Cycloclasticus pugetii PS-1: one gene and its partner. The protein of the gene in region 1 interacts with the protein of each later gene in a pairwise test. Links are inferred from orthologs where the notes say so. Each region holds a gene or a part of one and is shown in the gene's direction. Other genes may lie near its edges.

What was found.
Region 2: the proteins of ligA (region 1) and leuS interact in binary tests that used the Escherichia coli proteins (3 or more experiments, as listed by UniProt). The link is inferred for Cycloclasticus pugetii PS-1 from one-to-one orthologs.

Annotation. Positions count from the first base shown.
Region 1 is NZ_ARVU01000001.1:694,041-700,417, forward strand. Bases 2,492-5,491 are described here. They hold ligA (NAD-dependent DNA ligase LigA), read left to right. Parts: upstream 2,492-2,980; coding sequence 2,981-5,002; downstream 5,003-5,491. Other genes in these bases: CYCPU_RS0103430 (cell division protein ZipA C-terminal FtsZ-binding domain-containing protein), read left to right, coding at 2,492-2,984; CYCPU_RS0103440 (GGDEF domain-containing protein), read left to right, coding at 5,019-5,491. In the rest of the region: chromosome segregation protein SMC, read left to right, coding at 1-2,256; more of CYCPU_RS0103430, read left to right, coding at 2,289-2,491; more of CYCPU_RS0103440, read left to right, coding at 5,492-6,152. UniProt on the Escherichia coli protein: DNA ligase that catalyzes the formation of phosphodiester linkages between 5'-phosphoryl and 3'-hydroxyl groups in double-stranded DNA using NAD as a coenzyme and as the energy source for the reaction.
Region 2 is NZ_ARVU01000001.1:1,780,849-1,784,231, reverse strand. The notes cover bases 199-3,287. They hold leuS (leucine--tRNA ligase), read left to right. Parts: upstream 199-562; coding sequence 563-3,013; downstream 3,014-3,287. Other genes in these bases: CYCPU_RS0108625 (LPS-assembly lipoprotein LptE), read left to right, coding at 3,025-3,287; CYCPU_RS0108635 (zinc ribbon-containing protein), read right to left, coding at 199-394. Also shown: more of CYCPU_RS0108635, read right to left, coding at 1-198; more of CYCPU_RS0108625, read left to right, coding at 3,288-3,383.

The DNA of each region.
Region 1 (6,377 bases):
TCGAAACAATTATCTAAGTTTACAAACGAGCAAAAAACACTTCAGGAAGCTTTGGAACGTGTTGACTTAAGCGACCTTGAAAAACAACATGCTCTGTCCGAATCTCAGCAACAAAAGAGTCAATCGGCAGTGCAAGAGAATCGCGAAAAAATGGCTAGCATGCAGTCGTTAATTCATCAAGAAAGTGAGCTTTTAGCCGACTTGCGTGCTGAAAAGTCACGTTTAACGGCAAGGGTTGAATCAATAACTGTCTTGCAGCGCTCTAGTTTAGGTGAGCCAGATGAAACGGAAAGGCAGTGGTTAAAGGGCCTAGGCTTAGCGCAAGCACCTAAGTTAATTGAGAAAATAGACGTGGTAACTGGCTGGGAAAAAGCAATAGAAACAGTCTTGGGGGTAAGGTTACAGGCAATTTGTACTGAGGGTATGGATGCTGTCGTTGATGCTGGCATGCAATACCCAGTTGATGGCTTAACATTCTTTGATACAACGGTTAAGTCTCAACAATTACCTTGTAAAACGTCGTTAGCGAACCTGATTACCTCTGATTTACCCGCAATGGCTTTGCTGAAAAATGTTCATTTTGCTGAAACGCTGGAGCAGGCAAAAGCCTTAATGAATGAATTAAAAGAGCATGAATCAGTTATTACTAAAGGGTGTGTTTGGCTGCATGTGGATAGTATTTATTTTCAGCATAATGCGCAAAAAGATAGTGCCTTGGCGCTAGAAAAAGAGAAAAAAGAGTTAACGCAACAATTGCACGTGGTGTCGACTAATGTTTTAGATAAAGAAGGTTGGTTAATAAAGGCTCGAGACGAGGTGTCTGAGCTCGAGAAGCAAGGTATTGAGTTGCGCCAACAAGAAGGCAATGCAGTGAGGCAAGTGTCGCAGTTGTGGATGCAGATAAATGAACAGCGTTCAAAACTGGAGATGGCGACGCAAAGGCTGGCAGAGCTAGAGGTTGATATTAATCAGCTCGTTGAGAACCAAGCGACCGATCAAGAGCGTTTAACAGAAAGTAAACGCGTATTGGAGCAGGCCATTGGTCAATCAGCACAAATAGAAACACAGCGTGCTGCATTACAAAAAGAACGTTCAGTTAAAAAAGACCTCTTAGATAGGGTAAAGCAACAAGTGCATAGTTCGCGTGAACGAGTGCATTCATTGATGTTAAAGATCGAAGCGCAACGTTCATCACAAGCGTTGATTGTTCAAAATGCTGAGATGGTTAACGAGCGTTTGCTTCATGCAAAAGAAAAAGTGGCAGAATTGCAGGCTCAATTAACCATGAGCGATGAGCCAATAGAAGAAAAGGAAGTGACTTTGGCTGATCTACTTAAAAATCGAGTTGCTATTGAAAAACGTCTTGTAGAGGTCAGGACTACGGCTGAATCAACAGAACAAACAATTAGAAGCTTGGAAACAACGCGTCATGAATTTGAGCAACTAGTGCAACAGGCAAGGGACAACATGTCTGCCGCAAAAATAGAACATCAGGCTATCTTGGTGCGAAAACAAACCTTAATTGAGCAGCTTGAATCATCGGGCGTTGAGTTGGCTGACACATTGAATGAGATGCCCAAGGATGCAAATGAGACTCATTGGCAAGAGCAGGTGGATGCGCTTGCTGAAAAAATAAATGGTTTGGGGCTAATCAACCTGACGGCAATTGAAGAGTATGAAACACAGTCGGAAAGAAAGCAGTACTTAAATGATCAGCAGCTTGATTTGACCGAGTCGTTGAGGATTTTGGAAGAAGCGATTGATAAAATTGACCGAGAAAGCAAAGCGCTTTTTAAAGAAACGTTTGACAAAGTAAATGCAGGTTTTGAAAAACGGTTCCCAAAACTATTTGGTGGTGGGCATGCGTATTTGCAGCAAACAGGCGAAGATTTGTTGGAAACCGGCGTAACGGTAATGGCGAGGCCACCGGGCAAACGTAATAGCTCAATCCATTTGTTGTCAGGTGGCGAAAAGGCACTGACGGCCGTGGCCTTAGTCTTTTCAATCTTTGATTTAAACCCATCGCCTTTTTGTATGCTAGATGAAGTGGATGCGCCATTAGATGAGGCAAATGTTGGTCGTTTTGCTGAACTGGTTAAAGAAATGTCAGATAATGTTCAAATGATTTTGATTACACATAATAAATCAACGATGGAAATGGCTCAGCAGCTAGCTGGGGTCACCATGAAAGAACCGGGCGTATCGAGATTGGTTACCGTTGATTTGGAAGAAGCCGCTAAAATGGCAACTGGTTAAACGCTAAATAAACGAATTTTTAAGGATAGAAAATGGAAGAAAACTCGTTAAGGTTAATATTGCTCTTAGTGGGTATGGTCATATTGTTGGGGATATATTTTTATGACGTGCTAGAAAAAAAGAAAGCGACCGTTCAACAAGAAGAGCTAGATGACTCGGCATTTGATGAGCGAGTGGATCCGGTGATAGGTGGTGAGCCGTCCTTTTCTGCGGTATTGGACGAACAGCAGGCCCCGACCATTCATGAGCATGTGGACGTGCCTGAAGCGCAAGAGTCAGACCCTTCACCCGTTGATCCAGTGGAGGATGTGCCAGTGGCAGAGCAGGCATTGGTCATTCAACTGGTTGTTTTGCCTCACAGTGGCGGCTCGTTATTGGGTACAGCTTTGATAGATGCGTTTACAGCCTTAGGTCTTGAGTTCGGTGATATGGGGATTTTCCATTATTACCAGCGACATGATGGTGTTGAGGCGCAACAGTTTCACGTGGCAAATATATTAGAGCCAGGCACTTTTCCTGTGGGTAATATGACTGAGTTTGAATCAACAGGGATCATATTGTTTTTTCAAGTCAGTGATGTCGCGCAACCAAGTGAAGCGTTTGAAAATATGTTGAATGTGGCGCGTGAATTAAGTCAGCGCCTAGAGGCGAGATTGGTCGATGCTGAAATGAACGAGTTGAGACCAGATAACATTATGAATATTCAGTCACAGCTTTCTAATTTATGACAATGCATGACGATGTTAAGCGACGTGTGCAGACGCTACGTGAAGAGATAAATCAACATAACCAGAATTATTATCAGTACGACGCACCAAAAATTCCTGATGCCGATTACGATGCCTTATTGCGAGAGCTTCAGTTATTAGAGGCTGAAAACCCAGAGCTAATGAGTGATGATTCGCCGACGCAGCGCGTCGGTTCAGCTCCGTTAGACTCATTTCAGCAGGTAGAGCATGCGGTGCCGATGCTGTCATTAGATAATGCCTTTGACGATGATGAGTTTGAGGCATTTGATAAGCGAGTGCGAGAGCGAGCTGACGGGTTTGAAGATATCGAATACCTTGTCGAGCCGAAATTGGATGGCTTAGCTATTTCTTTGTTGTATGCGGACGGTGTGTTAGTACGTGCTGCAACAAGAGGGGATGGTAAACGAGGCGAAGACGTTACCGAAAATGTTAAAACTATTGGTGCCATTCCACTCAGTTTAAAAGGCGACAATCTACCATTGAGGCTAGAGGTCAGGGGTGAAGTGTTTATGCCGTTGTCTGGTTTTCAGCAGCTGAATCAACAGGCATTGGCGTTAGGTGAAAAGCCTTTTGCTAATCCAAGAAATGCCGCTGCAGGTAGTTTGAGGCAGCTAGATTCAAAAATAACAGCAACCCGTCCACTGGCTTTTTATAGCTATGGTATTGGGGTGGTAGAGGGTTACGAGCTACCGCAGACACAACAGGCGCTGTTTCAGCTGTTGGCTACATGGGGTTTGCCAGTGAGTGATCAGGTGACGACAGCAAGGGGCATGCAGCAATGTCACCAAGCCTATCAAGTGTTGGCGCAAAAAAGAGCGCTATTACCTTATGAGATTGACGGGGTCGTTTATAAAGTTAACGATTTTGCCTTGCAGAAAGCCATTGGTTTTGTGTCAAGAGCGCCGCGTTGGGCAATAGCACGTAAATTTCCAGCACAAGAAAAAATGACCGAAGTAATAGGGATTGATGTGCAAGTGGGTAGAACAGGAGCCATTACGCCGGTTGCTCGATTGGCACCTGTTTTTGTTGGTGGGGTTACCGTTACGAATGTCACGTTACATAACGAAGGTGAAATGCGCAGGAAAGATGTTCGTGTGGGTGATACGGTGATTGTCAGGCGTGCCGGCGATGTGATTCCAGAAATTGTTTCTGTTGTATTGGAAAAGAGAAAGCCTGCATCGCAGCTTTTTGAAATGCCAGTGTCTTGTCCTGTGTGCGGGTCAACAGTGGAGCGCGCCGAGGGAGAGGCGATCGCACGTTGTCCAGCTGGCTTGTTTTGTCGTGCTCAAGTGAAAGAGTCGATCAAGCATTTTGCCTCACGTAAGGCGATGGATATAGATGGGTTGGGTGACAAGATTATTGAGCAATTAGTCGCTCAGGATTTAGTTAAAACGCCGGCTGATTTGTATCGATTAACTCACGAGCAGTTGTCGAGTTTGGAGCGAATGGCCGATAAGTCTGCCAGTAATATTATCGCGGCACTTGAAAAAAGCAAGGTAACGACCCTGCCGAAGTTTCTGTATGCGTTGGGTATTCGAGAAGTAGGCGAGGTGACTGCGGCAAGCTTATCGAGCTATTTTGGACAGCTGGATGTGATACAGAGTGCCACTGTTGAAGAGTTGGAGAAGGTGCCTGATGTTGGGCCTATTGTTGCACAACATATCGTGGCTTTCTTTGAGTTGGCGCATAACCGTGAGGTAATAGCGAGCTTGAAAAACTTAGGGGTTAGTTGGCCCAATGTTGAAGCAGTTCCCCAAGATGATCAGGCTTTATCAGGTAAAGTCTTTGTGTTGACCGGTACATTGTCGACGATGGGGCGTATTGAAGCGAAAGAAGCCTTGCAATTATTGGGTGCAAAAGTGACTGGAAGCGTCTCGAAAAAAACCGATTATGTTGTTGCCGGGGAGGATGCTGGTTCAAAGTTGAAAAAAGCCCAGTCGCTAGGGGTGACGGTATTATCAGAAGACGATTTAATAAAGCTAATAGCAAAGGACTGAATATAACTGTAACGCTATGGATGCCGATTTAGAAACGCAAGTTTGCGTGTTACAAAGCCATATGGATGGCATGATTTCGCGTGCGCAAAAGAATGAGGAAATGTTGAAACGTTTTCAAGACTTGGAAATGCGTTTATTGTCACTGAATTCTTTACGTGAATTAATTGAGCATATTAACGACGATGCCCAGTTAGCCTTTAATCTCGACTCTTTATCGTTGGTGCTCGCAGATGAAGATGATGAGATAAAGCAGTTTCTTACCGAGGATGGTTTTAGGTTTGATGAATACCCGAATATTATTTTTTTATCTAAGGGAGGGGTGTTTAAAGATGAGCTGGGTTTGTCTCAACGAATTTTGCTAGGCGCTGCTAATGATGTCCTACCCCAGGTTTTTTGGCCAGCTAATAAAACAGCGCCAAAGACAGTAGCGATTATTCCTCTTGTGCGGCGTGGTATTTATCTGGGCTGTATGGTGTTTGGTAGTGAAGATGAGGGACGTTTTCAAGTAGAAATGGCGACATATTTTTTGGAGCGTCTAGGTAAGGTGATGAGCGTGTGCATGGAAAACACGCTGAATTATGAACAGCTCAGGCGCACTAGCCTATTTGATACGCTGACAGGGGTGAATAATAGGCGGTTCTTTGAACAACGGATGGATGAAGAGATGCTTCGCTGCTTAAGAACGGGTGATAGTCTGTCGTGTTTGTTTATTGATATAGACTTTTTTAAGGCGGTGAACGATAACTTTGGGCATCAAGTAGGTGATCTGGCGCTTCGACACGTGGCGGAGACATTACGTGGTCAATTGCGAGCAAATGACATTCTGGCGCGTTATGGTGGTGAAGAGTTTGTGGCGATATTGCCAACTGCCTCTGAGAAGAAGGGTATTGAAGTAGCAGAAAGGATGCGGCAGTCGGTTGCTAATGCCTCAATAGAAATGGCCGGCGAAAGTTCACTAGCGCTGACCGTTTCAATTGGTGTTTCAACGTTTGTTGTTGCAGAACCAGGGGTATCTAAGCCTTTGGGGGCTAGTCAGTTAATAGATGTTGCCGATAAGGCTTTGTATCAGGCAAAAAAATCTGGGCGTAATCTCGTGCGCAGTGGTGGAGAAGTAAAGTCGTGCTCAGTTGTTGATAAAAGAGCCGAGTAGCACGCTGGGTTTGTTTCTATGGTTCAGTATAGGGCGTAGCGGCTTCTTTAGGTCATATTTTATGGCGATGTAATGGCGATGTAATGGCGAAAGCTTAGGAGCATTGTTTTGTGCGGGCAAACAAAGTTATCAAGAGCACCGTTTTTCGGGTATAATTTCGGCTTTATTTAGCATAAATTTTTTGGCGATAAAAAGCTGATGTGAAGTATATTTTTATCGCTTTCT
Region 2 (3,383 bases), 1.1 Mb from region 1 along the record:
CTGTAAGCTCTCCTGAATGGTAAAGCGTTCCCTTTATGGTATCTAAGTTTAAGTTCTCCCACTCTAATTTTGCTTTATCGACGACCGAATGGGTCCAGTCACCGATTTTACCCTCTATCAAATTTGACTCAAAAGATAGCCAGTCAGAGAACTCCTTTTTTGTGGTTTGTAGATAGGCTGAGGCGTCTTCTAAGTCCCTTTTTAAATAGTCGGCAACTTTACTTGCTTCCTCTTTTGTCAGTTCGCCTAGTTCAACGGCTTTTTCTTGTGCATGTTTTAGGTTTTCACTAAGAGTTGGAATAGCAATTTTTTCAGCCCGTTCAACGGTGTCATGGAGGCGTTGCATCATCTTATCGTAGGCTTGAAGTAACTTATCTTGTATTGAGTTATTCATAAGATCTCCCTGTATGAAGGTCTAGTCTTCTCAATTCAACTTCAGACCCATTGGGTTTAAAGTTTATACAAACAGAAGATGTAACCTTCTATTTAATTCAACTTTAGATTTATAGGTAGCTAAGGTATTCTACCCACCTTATTAAATAGTGTGTCCGACGGTAAAAAAATGCAAGAAGAATATCAACCTTCTCTTATTGAAAAGAGTGTTCAAGAAAAATGGCAATTAACGGGTGCTTTTGAAGTAACCGAGGACACAACAAAGGAAAAATACTATTGTTTGTCTATGTTTCCGTATCCGAGTGGGCGGTTACATATGGGACATGTTCGTAATTACACCATTGGTGATGTAGTTAGCCGTTACCAGCGGATGAAAGGTAAAAATGTGATGCAACCGATGGGTTGGGATGCCTTTGGGTTGCCGGCGGAAAATGCAGCGATGAAACATGGAGTGCACCCTGGTGGCTGGACCTCAGATAATATTGATTATATGCGCACCCAACTTAAACAATTGGGTTTTGGTTATGATTGGAAGCGTGAAGTGGCCACTTGTAATGATGATTACTATCGTTGGGAACAGTGGTTCTTTACGCGCTTACTTGAAAAAGACTTGGTGTATAAAAAAACAGCACCGCTTAACTGGTGTCCAGATTGTAATACGGTGTTAGCAAATGAACAGGTGATTGATGGTTGCTGTTGGCGTTGTGATAACGAGGTTGAAAAACGCGAAATTTCACAATGGTTTATGCGAATTACAAACTATGCTGACGAATTATTGAGCTCGTTGAAAGAGTTGGAAGGCTGGCCTGAGCAGGTTCGCACTATGCAGCAAAACTGGATTGGTCGTTCAGAAGGTGTTGAGCTGTCGTTTGATATTGAAGGCAGTGATAGTACCTTACCTGTTTATACGACACGACCAGATACTTTAATGGGTGTTACCTATGTTGCGGTTGCGGCAGAGCACCCTCTGGCTCTCCAAGCGGCAGAAAATAATACCGATATTGCTGAATTTTTAGATCAATGTAAAACCATGGAAACATCGGAAGCTGCGATGGAGACAATGGAGAAAAAGGGCATTGATTCGGGGCTTAAGGCGATTCATCCATTAACGGGTGAGACGGTACCTATTTGGATCGCAAATTTTGTATTAATGCATTATGGAACCGGAGCAGTGATGTCAGTGCCTGCTCATGATCAGCGTGATTTCGAGTTTGCGAACAAGTATGGCTTAGCAATCAAGCAAGTTATAGCTACCGATAACCCTGATGATATTGATCTTACAAAGCAAGCGTATACGGGCAAAGGAACGTTACTTAATTCAGCGGAATTTGATGGTTTAGATTTTCAGCAGGCCTTCGATGCAATTGCTGAATCATTAAGTGCCAAGGGTAAGGGCAAAAAAACGGTTAACTTTCGTTTGCGTGATTGGGGTATTTCACGTCAACGTTATTGGGGAACACCTGTGCCGGTTATTTATTGTGATGACTGCGGTACTGTGCCAGTGCCCGATGAGCAGTTACCGGTTATTTTGCCTAAGGATGTGTCCTTGGAAGGGGTTGGGTCGCCCTTAGCAAGGCACGAAGAATTTATTAATACAAGCTGTCCAACGTGTGGTCAGCAAGCTAAAAGAGAAACCGATACGTTTGATACGTTCATGGAGTCTTCATGGTATTTTGCACGTTATTGTTGTGCAGATAATGATCAAGCGATGTTAGATGAACGAGCTAACTATTGGCTGCCGGTTGATCAATATATCGGTGGTATTGAACACGCTATTTTGCATCTCCTGTATTCGCGGTTTTATACAAAATTATTGCGTGACCTTGGCTTGGTGTCTTGCGATGAGCCGTTTAAGAACTTGTTAACGCAAGGGATGGTGCTTAAAGATGGCACGAAAATGTCAAAATCGAAAGGCAATACGGTTGATCCGCAAGGTTTAATTGAAAAGTACGGTGCCGATACGGTGCGCCTATTCACTATGTTTGCTGCGCCTCCAGAGCAATCATTAGAATGGTCTGACAGCGCAGTCGAAGGCTCATTTCGATTTATTCGTCGCTTATGGCGTCAAGTCAAAGAGCATGTCGATGGCGGCTTAATCAGCGGATATACAGTTGATCAATTAAGCAGTGAAGATAAGGCGCTTCGTCGACAGGTCCATGAAACCTTAAATAAGGTCAATGATGATTATGGTCGCCGTTTAACGTTCAATACAGCCATTGCGGCTAATATGGAATTGTTAAATTCAGTGTCTAAATTTAAAGCCGAAACGGATGCTTCTCGAGCCTTGTTACAAGAAGCGTTAGAAAGCATTGTGTTGATGTTGTCGCCGATTATTCCTCATGTTTGTGATCAGATGTGGCAAGCTTTGGGCCATCAAGATCCACTGATCGACGTAACGTGGCCAGAATTTGATGAGACGGCGTTGGTGTTGGAGGAAGTGCAAATGGTGGTGCAAGTAAATGGCAAATTAAGAGCTAAGCTGATGGTGGCGGCCGATGCATCTAAAGAAAGCATAGAAAAGTTAGCGTTATCAGAGGACAATGTTAATAAATTTATTGACGGAAAACCTGTTCGAAAGGTTATTATTGTGCCGAAGAGACTGGTTAATATTGTTATTTAGCGGACTAAAATATGATGAACACTCGAACACACTTTTTTGTGATACTGCGTTTAATGACAATACTTTGCCTGTTGTCAGTTTCATTAACGGCGTGCGGTTTTAAATTACGAGGAGCTTTCGAGCTACCTGCTGAACTTCAGAAAATTTATGTGGCTGGCCCTCAGCACACTGACTTAGTAAGAGATTTGAAAGAGCTGCTTGGGTACTCCGCAGAAGTGGTAAGCCAGCGTTCAGATGCCGATGCGATATTAACGATTAAAAAAGAAGAGTCAGAAAATAGAACTTTGAGTGTGGACTCAAGAGGTAAAGTTCGTGAGTCAGAAATGCAGTACTCCGTCATTTATAGTTTGGTGATGGCGAATGGTCAGGT